Regions from separate parts of the Arthrobacter sp. NPDC058097 genome, predicted to be linked through region 1. Evidence: predicted binding sites of a transcription regulator. Region 1 holds the regulator's gene; each other region holds the start of a gene.
The links. The regulator HrcA, encoded in region 1, represses chaperone genes, less so after heat shock. The targets are predictions, from matches to a motif close to TTNGCACTCGNNNNNNNCGAGTGCNAA.
Positions count from the first base shown of each region.

Region 1 (3,272 bases):
CTGACGGACGTGCATTCGACCGTCAGTTCGGCCGCGGCAGCATCCGTCACGGTGCCAGTGATGCGTTTCCCCGCGCCGTCGGCAATGTCCACCTGTTCCCCGACGGCCAGGCGCTTGACGGTCACCGCATGGCGGGCCTCGGCGCCGTCGAGGACGAACACCGAGCCGGGTGCTGTGCTGTCCAGCGCGCCGGCCGGCGTGAAGAATACGGGGTTGCTCACCGCTACAGGTTACCGAGGCGGTCCCGCAGCTTGGCGAAGACGCCGCCGCTCGCTGCGAGCTTGCCCTCGGAGAACTGCTCGCCGCGGAGCTTTGCCAGTTGCCGGAGCAGGTCCTCCTGGGCGGGGTCGAGCTTGGACGGTGTTTCCACCTGCAGGTGGACCTTGAGGTCGCCGCGGCCGTAGCCTCGCAGGTGGGTGACCCCGAGTCCGCGCAGGGTGATGATCTCGCCGGACTGCGTGCCCGCCTTGACGTCGATCTCCTGCTTGCCGTCGAAGGTCTCCAGGCTCAGTTCCGTGCCGAGGGCAGCGGCGGTCATGGGGATGTTCAGGGTGGCGTGGAGGTCGTCGCCCTCGCGGATGTAGGTGGGGTCGTTGTTGACCCGGATTTCCACGTAGAGGTCGCCGGACGGGCCGCCCGCGGGGCCGGCCTCACCCTGGCCGGAGAGCTGGATCCGTGTTCCGGTGGCCACACCGGCCGGGACCTTGATGGTCAGGGAACGGCGGCTGCGGATGCGGCCCTGGCCGCTGCATTCGTTGCAGGGGTCCTTGATGACCGTGCCGAAGCCTTCGCAGGAACCGCAGGGGGCCGCGGTCATGACCTGACCGAGGATGGAACGGACCGCCCGCTGCACCTGGCCGCTGCCGCCGCAGATGTCGCAGCGTTCGGGGTGGCTGCCTTCGCGGCAGCAGGAGCCTTCACAGGTGGGGCAGGTGACGGCTGTGTCCACTTCCAGCTTCTTGTTGACGCCGAAGACGGCATCGCGCAGGTCGATCCGGACGCTGATGAGCGCGTCCTGGCCGCGGCGGACGCGGGACGCGGGCCCGGAGGTTCCGCCGGCACCGAAGAAGGTGTCAAAGATGTCCTGGAACGCGAAGCCCTGGCCGGCGTAGCCGCCGCCGAAGCCGTTGTCGGTCCCGTTCTCGTTGCCGGTGGTGTCGTAGACCCTGCGCTTCTGGGGATCGGACAGCACCTCATAGGCGTGGGTGACGGCCTTGAACCGTTCAGCGGCGTCTTCCCCGGGATTGACGTCCGGGTGAAGCGAGCGGGCCAGCTTGCGGTAGGCCTTTTTGATCTCCTCGCCGGTGGCTTCCGGGGAGACTCCAAGAACGTCGTAGTGGCTGCTCAAAGTTCGTATCTCTTCCTGGTTGTTCTGCCTGGGGTCAAAGGATGTCCGGGGCGTGCGGTCACGGGCCCAGAATCCTCGAAAGGTAGCGGGCCACCGCGCGGACGGCGGCCATGGTGGTGGGATAGTCCATCCGGGTGGGGCCGAGGATGCCCACCTTGGCGGTGGCGTCGGGGCCGTAGCCGGTGGCCACCACCGACGCCTCGGCCAGCCCGTCGTAGGGGTTTTCACGGCCGATGCTGACGGCCACGCCGCGCGGGTCCTGCGCCATGTCGCTCAGGAGCCGCAGCATCACCACCTGTTCCTCGAGCGCTTCCAGCACGGGCCCGATGCTGAGCGGGAAGTCCACGTTGGACCGCGCCAGGTTGGCCGTTCCTGCGAGCACCATCCGGTCCTCCCGGCTGTTGTGGGCGAGACCTTCCAGTCCCTTGCCCAGGGCCATGGCAACGGGGCGTTCGGCCGGCGTGCAGCCGGCCACGACAGCGGCCAGATGCTGGGGCAGGATGGCCACCGGCGTTCCGGCCACACCGGTCAGGAACCGGGTGCGCAGGGCGGCGAGCGTGTCGTCTGACAGATCCTGCCCGGCGTCGACCACGCGCTGGTCAACTTTGCCGGAGTCGGCGATGAGGACTATCAGCACCTTCCGCGGCGCCAGCAGCACGAATTCGATGTGCCGCACCACGGCGCGGCTCAGGTGCGGGTACTGCACGACGGCGACCTGGTTGGTCAGCTGGGACAGGAGCCGGGCCGTGCGGTCCAGGACGTCGTCAAGGTCCTCCGACCCCTCGAGGAGGGTCTGAATGGCGCGCTTCTCAGCCGGGGACAACGGCTTGACGGCGGAAATCTGGTCGACGAACAGGCGGTAGCCCTTGTCCGTGGGAATCCTGCCTGCGCTGGTATGCGGCGCAGTGATGAGGCCCTCGTCCTCCAGGGCCGCCATGTCGTTTCGGATGGTGGCGCTGGATACGCCCAGATGGTGCCGTTCCACCAGGGCCTTGGAGCCGACGGGCTCGCGGGAATGGACATAGTCCTCCACGATGGCGCGCAGCACCTCAAGCCTGCGTGGTTCGCTCACAGTCCACCTCCTTTTGGCCTTGACCGCGCCGGGCGTTAATCCTGCCCGCCGGCGCTGTGGTTAGCACTCGACATGCCTAAGTGCTAACAAGTCTAATATGACTCGCCGCGTTGTTAGCATTGGTACCGCTCCGGGCGAAATTCCGGGCGCCTGTCCCCCGGCGGCATGACCGCGGCCGGAGCGGCTCCTTCCTAGTGCAGAGCGGTGAACGAATGCAGTATCAGACCTGGGGCCCGCAGGAGATGGCAGCGCCCGCCAAGAACAGCCTGCCGGAGGTGCCGGTGGAGCGCGGCATGGTGCTCGAGGACGTCCAGTCCGGCTGGGTGGGCGCGGTGACACGGGTGGAGAAGTCCGGCGGCATGCACGTGGTGGCGCTTGAGGACCGCCGCGGAAAGTCCCGGTCCTTCAAACTGGGCTTCGGCTTCCTCCTCGAAGGCCAGCCGATCCGCCTGATGCCCCCTGCCCCCAAGGCGAAGCCCGCCGGGCAGGGCACGGCCAACCGGACGGCGTCGGGCTCGGTGCGGGTGGAAGGGCAGCGGGCACAGGTGGCCAAGGCCAGCCGGATCTGGGTCGAAGGCAAGCATGACGCCGAACTCGTGGAAAAGGTCTGGGGCGACGACCTCCGCGTGGAGGGCATCGTCGTCGAACCTCTTCATGGCATCGATGACCTGGCAGCAGCCGTTGCCTCCTTCCGCCCCGGTCCCGGCCGCAGGCTGGGTGTCCTGGTGGACCACCTGGTCCCCGATTCCAAGGAATCCAGGATCGCCGACGCCGTGATGGCATCCCCCGGCGCCACCGGGAACGTGCTGATCGTCGGCCACCCGTACGTCGACGTCTGGCAGGCGATCCGGC
Region 1 covers NZ_JBHVSZ010000007.1:67,182-70,453, forward strand. The annotation lists gene ACFVTE_RS13320 (16S rRNA (uracil(1498)-N(3))-methyltransferase) at 1-221, opposite strand, end outside; gene dnaJ (molecular chaperone DnaJ) at 224-1,348, opposite strand; gene hrcA (heat-inducible transcriptional repressor HrcA) at 1,407-2,420, opposite strand; gene ACFVTE_RS13335 (DUF3097 domain-containing protein) at 2,633-3,272, shown strand, end outside.

Region 2 (3,272 bases), on a different contig from region 1:
TAACTTTTGCCTCCGCCCCGGCCCGCTGGCCTGCGCCGCTCAGGGCCTGACTGGATAGAGTGAAGGCAGGCTGCGAGGCGTAATTCACGGCACACACCGACGTGGGCCTTACGGAAGCAACCTGAAAGTGTGGGGATCATGGCATTGGGAACCGTGAAGTGGTTCAACGCGGAAAAGGGCTACGGCTTCATCACCGTTGACGATTCGGGCGACGACGTCTTTGTGCACTGGTCGGCCATCCAGACCGACGGGTTCCGGGCGCTGGACGAGGGCCAGCGCGTGGAGCTGGAGGTGGGCGAAGGCGAAAAGGGTCCGCAGGCAGAAAAGGTCCGGCCCGTCTAGTGGCACGCAGCGCAGGTCTCTGGGGTTCTGCCGTCTGGGGCGCCGCCGTCGTGATGACGCTGGGCGCCTGCTCCGGATCCGGGGACAACGCCCGGACGGCTCCGGTTGAAGCCAGCGGCGACGGGACCCTGCGGATCGGGCTGATCCTGGACAACGCCGGACCCCAGGCTTTCCTGAACGCCGCCGAGCTGGCAGCCGCCAAGCTCGCCGTCCAGGAGATTAACGCCGCGGGCGGGCACAAGGGCAGGCCCGTGGAGCTGCTGCCGGCATCCACCGGCGCCGACACCGCCGCGCAGGCCCGGGCGCTTGCCGACGCCAAGGCGGACGTCGTGATCGGCCCCACCGATTCCAGCCGCGCCCCGGCCGCCATCGACGTGCTGTCCAAGGCCCGGATCACTCTCATCTCTCCCGCGAATACGGCCCCGGAACTCACCGGCTACAAGAGCGGCGGCTACTACTTCCGCACGGCGGCGGCGGACATCGCGCAGGCTCCCGTTTTGGTGAAACTGGCCAAGGACGCCGGAGCCAAGAGCCTCGCCGTGGTCTATGAGGACGGCAGCTACGGCCAGGACGTGTCTGCCGCAGTTTCCGCTTCCGCCAAAGCCACTGGGCTGGACCCCGTGACCGTTTCCGGCTTCAAGGCGGGCGAGGCACAGAAGTCTGCGGCTGCCGTCCGCGACGCGGCGCCGGACGCCGTTGTCCTTATTGCCCGGGACGGAGCGCAGGGCGCCGTCGCCGAACTCACAAACGCCGGGGTACCGGGCAACAAGCTGATCCTGGCCGACGGTGCCTTCAGGCAGTACGGCTCCGCCCTCGGATCGAAGTCGCTGGAGGGTACGCGCGCCCTGGTGCCCGGCGTCTTCCCGTCTGCTCACTTCCAGGCTGAACTCGTGGCCATCGATGCGAAACTCAAGGACACAACGTTCGCGGCTGAGACCTATGATGCCGTGAACCTCGCGGCCGTGGCCGCCGCTGCCGCCGAGGACGACGCCGGTTCCTCCATCGCGGGCACGCTTATCTCCGTCTCCGGCGGCGCTTCCGGCGGACAGGCGTCTGCCTCGCCGCCAGCCCAGCGGACGGTCTGCTCGACGTACAAGGACTGCCTTGCCGCCATCCGCGACGGGAAGGCCATCGATTACGACGGAGAGTCGGGCCCCATTCGCTTTGATGTAAACGGGGACGTTACTGCCGCGAAGTTCATGGTGTTCACGTACGGAGCTGACAATAAGGCCAAGCTCACGGGCGCCGAGGCAGCAGGCAGGCCGGCCGGGTGATCGCTGGCAGCGAATAACTCCGCCCGTTCGGGGATAAACAGGCTCATCTGCTTGCACTCTCCCCGGGGGAGTGCTAATTATTGATTAGCACTCCAGTGTGCCGACTGCTAAGGGTCGTCCGGTTCAGGCCGGCACAGCCCCGGCAACGGCGCAAGGAGCGAAAGAAACACCTGGTTGGGGTGAGATCCGGACTGTTGGGCGTACAGAGGCCCGCGGAAACGATCGTCCGTCGCGGGCACCGCAGCAAGGTTCCTTCTTAACGACTGTCCCGAAAGGACTACTGCCGTTATGGCCAAGATCATTGCATTTGATGAAGAGGCACGCCGCGGTCTTGAGCGGGGCCTTAACACCCTCGCCGACGCCGTCAAGGTGACCCTCGGCCCCCGTGGCCGCAACGTCGTCCTCGAAAAGAAGTGGGGCGCCCCCACGATCACCAACGATGGTGTCTCCATCGCCAAGGAGATCGAGCTGGACGATCCCTACGAGAAGATCGGCGCCGAGCTGGTCAAGGAAGTTGCCAAGAAGACGGATGACGTCGCTGGCGACGGCACCACGACTGCCACCGTCCTGGCGCAGGCACTGGTCAAGGAAGGCCTGCGCAACGTTGCGGCCGGCGCTGACCCGCTGTCCCTCAAGCGCGGCATCGAGAAGGCTGTTGAAGCCGTAACCGCTGAACTGCTCGACTCCGCCAAGGAAATCGAAACCAAGGAACAGATCGCAGCCACGGCTTCCATCTCCGCCGGTGACGACGAAATCGGCGCCCTGATCGCCGAAGCCCTGGACAAGGTGGGCAAGGAAGGCGTCATCACGGTCGAGGAGTCCAACACCTTCGGCCTCGAGCTGGAGCTCACCGAAGGCATGCGCTTCGACAAGGGCTACATCTCGGCTTACTTCGTCACCGACACCGAGCGCCAGGAAACGGTCCTCGAAGACCCGTACATCCTGATCGTCAACTCCAAGATCTCCAACGTCAAGGAACTGGTTGCTGTCCTCGAGAAGGTCATGCAGTCCAACAAGCCGCTGCTGATCATCGCCGAAGACATCGAGGGCGAGGCCCTGGCCACCCTGATCGTCAACAAGATCCGCGGCACCTTCAAGTCCGTCGCCGTCAAGGCTCCGGGCTTCGGTGACCGCCGCAAGGCGCAGCTGGCCGACATCGCCATCCTCACCGGCGGCCAGGTCATCGCCGAGGAAGTCGGCCTCAAGCTCGAGACCGCCGGCCTCGACCTCCTGGGCAAGGCACGCAAGGTTGTCGTGACCAAGGACGAGACCACCATCGTCGAAGGTGCAGGCGACGCCGACCAGATCGCCGGCCGCGTTGCCCAGATCCGCGCCGAGATCGAGAACTCCGACTCCGACTACGACCGCGAGAAGCTGCAGGAGCGCCTGGCCAAGCTGGCCGGCGGCGTTGCAGTCATCAAGGCCGGTGCCGCCACGGAGGTTGAGCTCAAGGAGCGCAAGCACCGCATTGAGGACGCTGTCCGCAACGCCAAGGCTGCCGTTGAAGAAGGCATCGTCGCCGGTGGCGGCGTGGCCCTGATCCAGGCCGGCGCCAAGGCATTCGCCAACCTGCAGCTCGAAGGCGACGAAGCAACCGGTGCGAACATCGTCCGCGTTGCCATCGACGCCCCGCTGAAGCAGATCGCCTTCAACGCC
Region 2 covers NZ_JBHVSZ010000008.1:294,825-298,096, reverse strand. The annotation lists gene ACFVTE_RS15845 (cold-shock protein) at 139-342, shown strand; gene ACFVTE_RS15840 (ABC transporter substrate-binding protein) at 342-1,616, shown strand; gene groL (chaperonin GroEL) at 1,905-3,272, shown strand, end outside.
Region 2: a site for HrcA is predicted at 1,701-1,727, ahead of groL (chaperonin GroEL). Genes of this name have one in related genera too.

Region 3 (3,272 bases), on a different contig from region 1:
GAAGGAGGGCCCGCTGTGACATCCGACGGCGGGACCGAACGCAAAGACGAGACCGAGCGGGAAGACGGTGCGCAACGCGAAAACGGTGCCGGTCCCAAATACGGGCTGTCAGCCGTGCCGGCGAAACCCGCAAAGGGCCGCCGCGCCGCGGGCGGGGGGCAGCAGCGGACGGGCGTGGTCCCCACCAGGGCAGCCGAGGACGACCCCCGCAGTTGGGGCGACGCTGAGTCCGGCAACGACCACGACGCCTGGCTGAAGGAGCAGAAGCCCCCGCACTGGGGCTGAGCAACAGGGCTAACACGCTGCAGACCCACACGGGGCACAGAACTCGCACGGGCCGGCTCACCGGACGCCGGATCCCACCAGCACGAAAAACAGCTTTCCCTGGGTTGACGCGCCTGCCAGCGCGCTGGCCTGCGCAGGGGTGGCCGCCACCACCAGCAGCCCGTCCGAATCCCCGGCAGCAAGCCACTGGCCGCCCTTCGCTTCCTGGCCAGAGGTCCATAGAACCGGCACTGCTTGGGCGAGTACTTTCGAAGCTGATGCCTGCTCATAGCCGTTGCCGCTTGTCAGGACCACGTTCACGAGCTGGCCTGGGGAGACCAGCTGGATGGAGGACGGATCTGCCATCCGGAGCGGCACTGCGGCGGACCCGGGCGGCGCTCCCGTCAGCAGGCCCGGCCCCACCAGCTGCGCATCGGTGAGGAGCTGGCCCTGGCGAAGCGGTGCCGCCAGCTGTTTGCCCGCCAATCCGGTGCCGTCCGCAAAGGTCCCTTCCGGGACCATGGCCGGCGGGACACTGACCGTCCGGACATCCGAGCCGTTCAGGCTCGCTCCGGCCGGAAGGTCCCGGGCGGCGGCCAGGACGGTCACGGTCCGGGCCGGGGCAGGAGTGAGCTGGTGGACGGCGATCCCCGCTGCCGCGCAGAGCAGGAGTGCCACGGCAAAGCGGCGGTTGCGGTTCAGCCAACCCGCGAAGCGCCTTCCGCGCGGCCGGGGACGGGCGGCGGAGCCGGGCAGTGCGTTGCGGCGCCCGGGGCGAACGGCCGGGCGGGATGCCCTTGCAGGGAAGATTCCGGTAGCTGGCATGCCGCCACGCTACGGGCCGTCCGTTGGCTCAGGACAGGTGCGGGCAGCCGTATGTGGAAAAGCCGCCCTTGCACAGGCTGTACAGGCCGCACAGCCCACCGGAAGACTGCCCCAGCGCGAACGGAACTAAGCCCCCAAACCTGCCGCCGCCGTCGTACGTCCCAGCCCAGGGCGCGAAGTGACACCTGGGCTCCAGGAGCGGCCGCCTGATGCGAAAGAGTCCGGCCGGGTAATCCCCGGCCGGACTCTCAGAGTTCAAAGGCGGCAGGTGCCGCGGGAACGCGCTTAGCTCGCGGCTGCAGCTGCCGGGGCAGCCGACGTAGCAGTGGACGACGAGGCAGCCGGGGCGGCCGGTGCTGACGCAGCGGGGGAAGGCGAAACGGTGCTTCCCTTGGAATCACGCGAATCAGTCCGGTAGAAGCCCGAGCCCTTGAAGACGACGCCGACGCTGTTGAACTTCTTGCGCAGCGTGCCCTGGCACTCGGGGCAAGACGTCAGAGTGCTGTCGGTGAAAGACTGCACGATGTCGAAGGCATGGCTGCAATCCTTGCAGGCATAGGCATACGTGGGCACTGTAGATCCTCCTCTTGGACAAACGACAGGTCCCGTGCTGCCTGGCTTCATTTCCCGGTTTCTCCTTGACGGATCACCGCGGCGGAAATGACTCCATTAGCAGTCGCAGGGCCTGAGTGCCAATTCTATCATCCCGTCCGGGCGAGGTCACGCGAAGGCTACCAGGCCGGAGGGCATGAGCACTGCCTCGACGGGGCGGTCGAAGTCTTCGGCCGGGATGGTCTGGGCGGGCAGGAGTTCGGAGTCGTAGATGATGGCTGCCTTCGGAAGGTGCAGCCCGCCGGCGTTGGCTGCGGCCAGGAACTTGTCGTAATAGCCGCCGCCCTGTCCGATCCTGTTGCCGCTGCGGTCCACCGCCGTCGCCGGCATGAACATTCCGGCGGCAGTCCGCACCGTGTCCAGGCCGTGGCGCTCACCGGCCGGTTCCTGGATGGGCGCATACCTGCTGCGGACGAACTCGCTGTCCGGGGTCCAGAAAACCCAGCTGAGTTCCCGGTCCGGTTCGCAGACCGGGAGCAGGATGCTGTGGCCCGCCTCATGCAGTGCGTGCAGCAGGGGAAGGGTGGGCGGTTCGAAATCGACGCCGAGGTAGGCGGTGAACGTGGCCGGCTTGCCCGCAGCGATGGCCTCGGCCCAGGGCAGGCCATGGGTGGCGATGCCGACGCCGGCGACTGCGAGGTCCGTTGCTGTCATCGTGGCCCGGATCTGCCGGTGCTGAGAACGGATCCCGTCCTTCGACGGCATGGTCCCTGTTGGCATGGATGTCATCCTTTGTCGCGGCGGCAGGCGGGCGGGCCGCTGCCTGAAGCATTTACCGTATGAATGTTCCCTCGGATAGATTAGACCAGTGACTACCACTAATTGTTCAGTCCGCAAGGCCGTTATCCCCGCTGCCGGGCTCGGCACCAGGTTCCTGCCTGCCACCAAGGCCATGCCCAAGGAGATGCTGCCGGTGGTTGACAAGCCGGCCATCCAGTACGTCGTCGAGGAGGCCGTGAATGTAGGCCTGAGCGACGTCCTGATGATCACCGGACGCAACAAGCGCGCCCTCGAGGACCACTTCGACCGCGTCCCGACGCTCGAAGCGACGCTGGAGGCCAAGGGCGACACCGCCAAGCTGGAATCGATCCAGGCCGCGAGCAACCTGGGCGACATCCACTACGTCCGCCAGGGGGACCCCAAGGGCCTGGGCCACGCGGTGCTGCGTGCGCGCCAGCACGTCGGCTATGAGCCCTTCGCCGTTCTCCTCGGTGACGACCTCATCGATGCCCGCGACGAACTCCTCAGCGTCATGATCGACGTGCAGGCCAAAACAGGCGGTTCCGTGGTGGCCCTCATTGAGGTGGAGCCGTCCCAGATCAGTGCCTACGGCTGCGCTGACATCTCCGAAATTGCCGGCGAAGGCTTCGTCAAGATCAACAAGCTGGTGGAGAAGCCGGACGTCGACGAGGCGCCGTCCAACCTGGCTGTCATTGGCCGCTATGTGCTCCACCCCGATGTTTTCGATGTGCTGGAAAAGACCGAGCCTGGCCGCGGCGGGGAAATCCAGCTGACGGACGCCCTGCAGGAGCTGGCCAGCAGGGACGGTGAAGGCGGCGGCGTGTACGGTG
Region 3 covers NZ_JBHVSZ010000002.1:116,210-119,481, forward strand. The annotation lists gene ACFVTE_RS04430 (AAA family ATPase) at 1-19, shown strand, start outside; gene ACFVTE_RS04435 (hypothetical protein) at 16-285, shown strand; gene cpaB (Flp pilus assembly protein CpaB) at 343-1,089, opposite strand; gene ACFVTE_RS04445 (FmdB family zinc ribbon protein) at 1,375-1,662, opposite strand; gene ACFVTE_RS04450 (5-formyltetrahydrofolate cyclo-ligase) at 1,810-2,421, opposite strand; gene galU (UTP--glucose-1-phosphate uridylyltransferase GalU) at 2,510-3,272, shown strand, end outside.
Region 3: a site for HrcA is predicted at 1,759-1,785, ahead of ACFVTE_RS04445 (FmdB family zinc ribbon protein). Genes of this name have one in related genera too.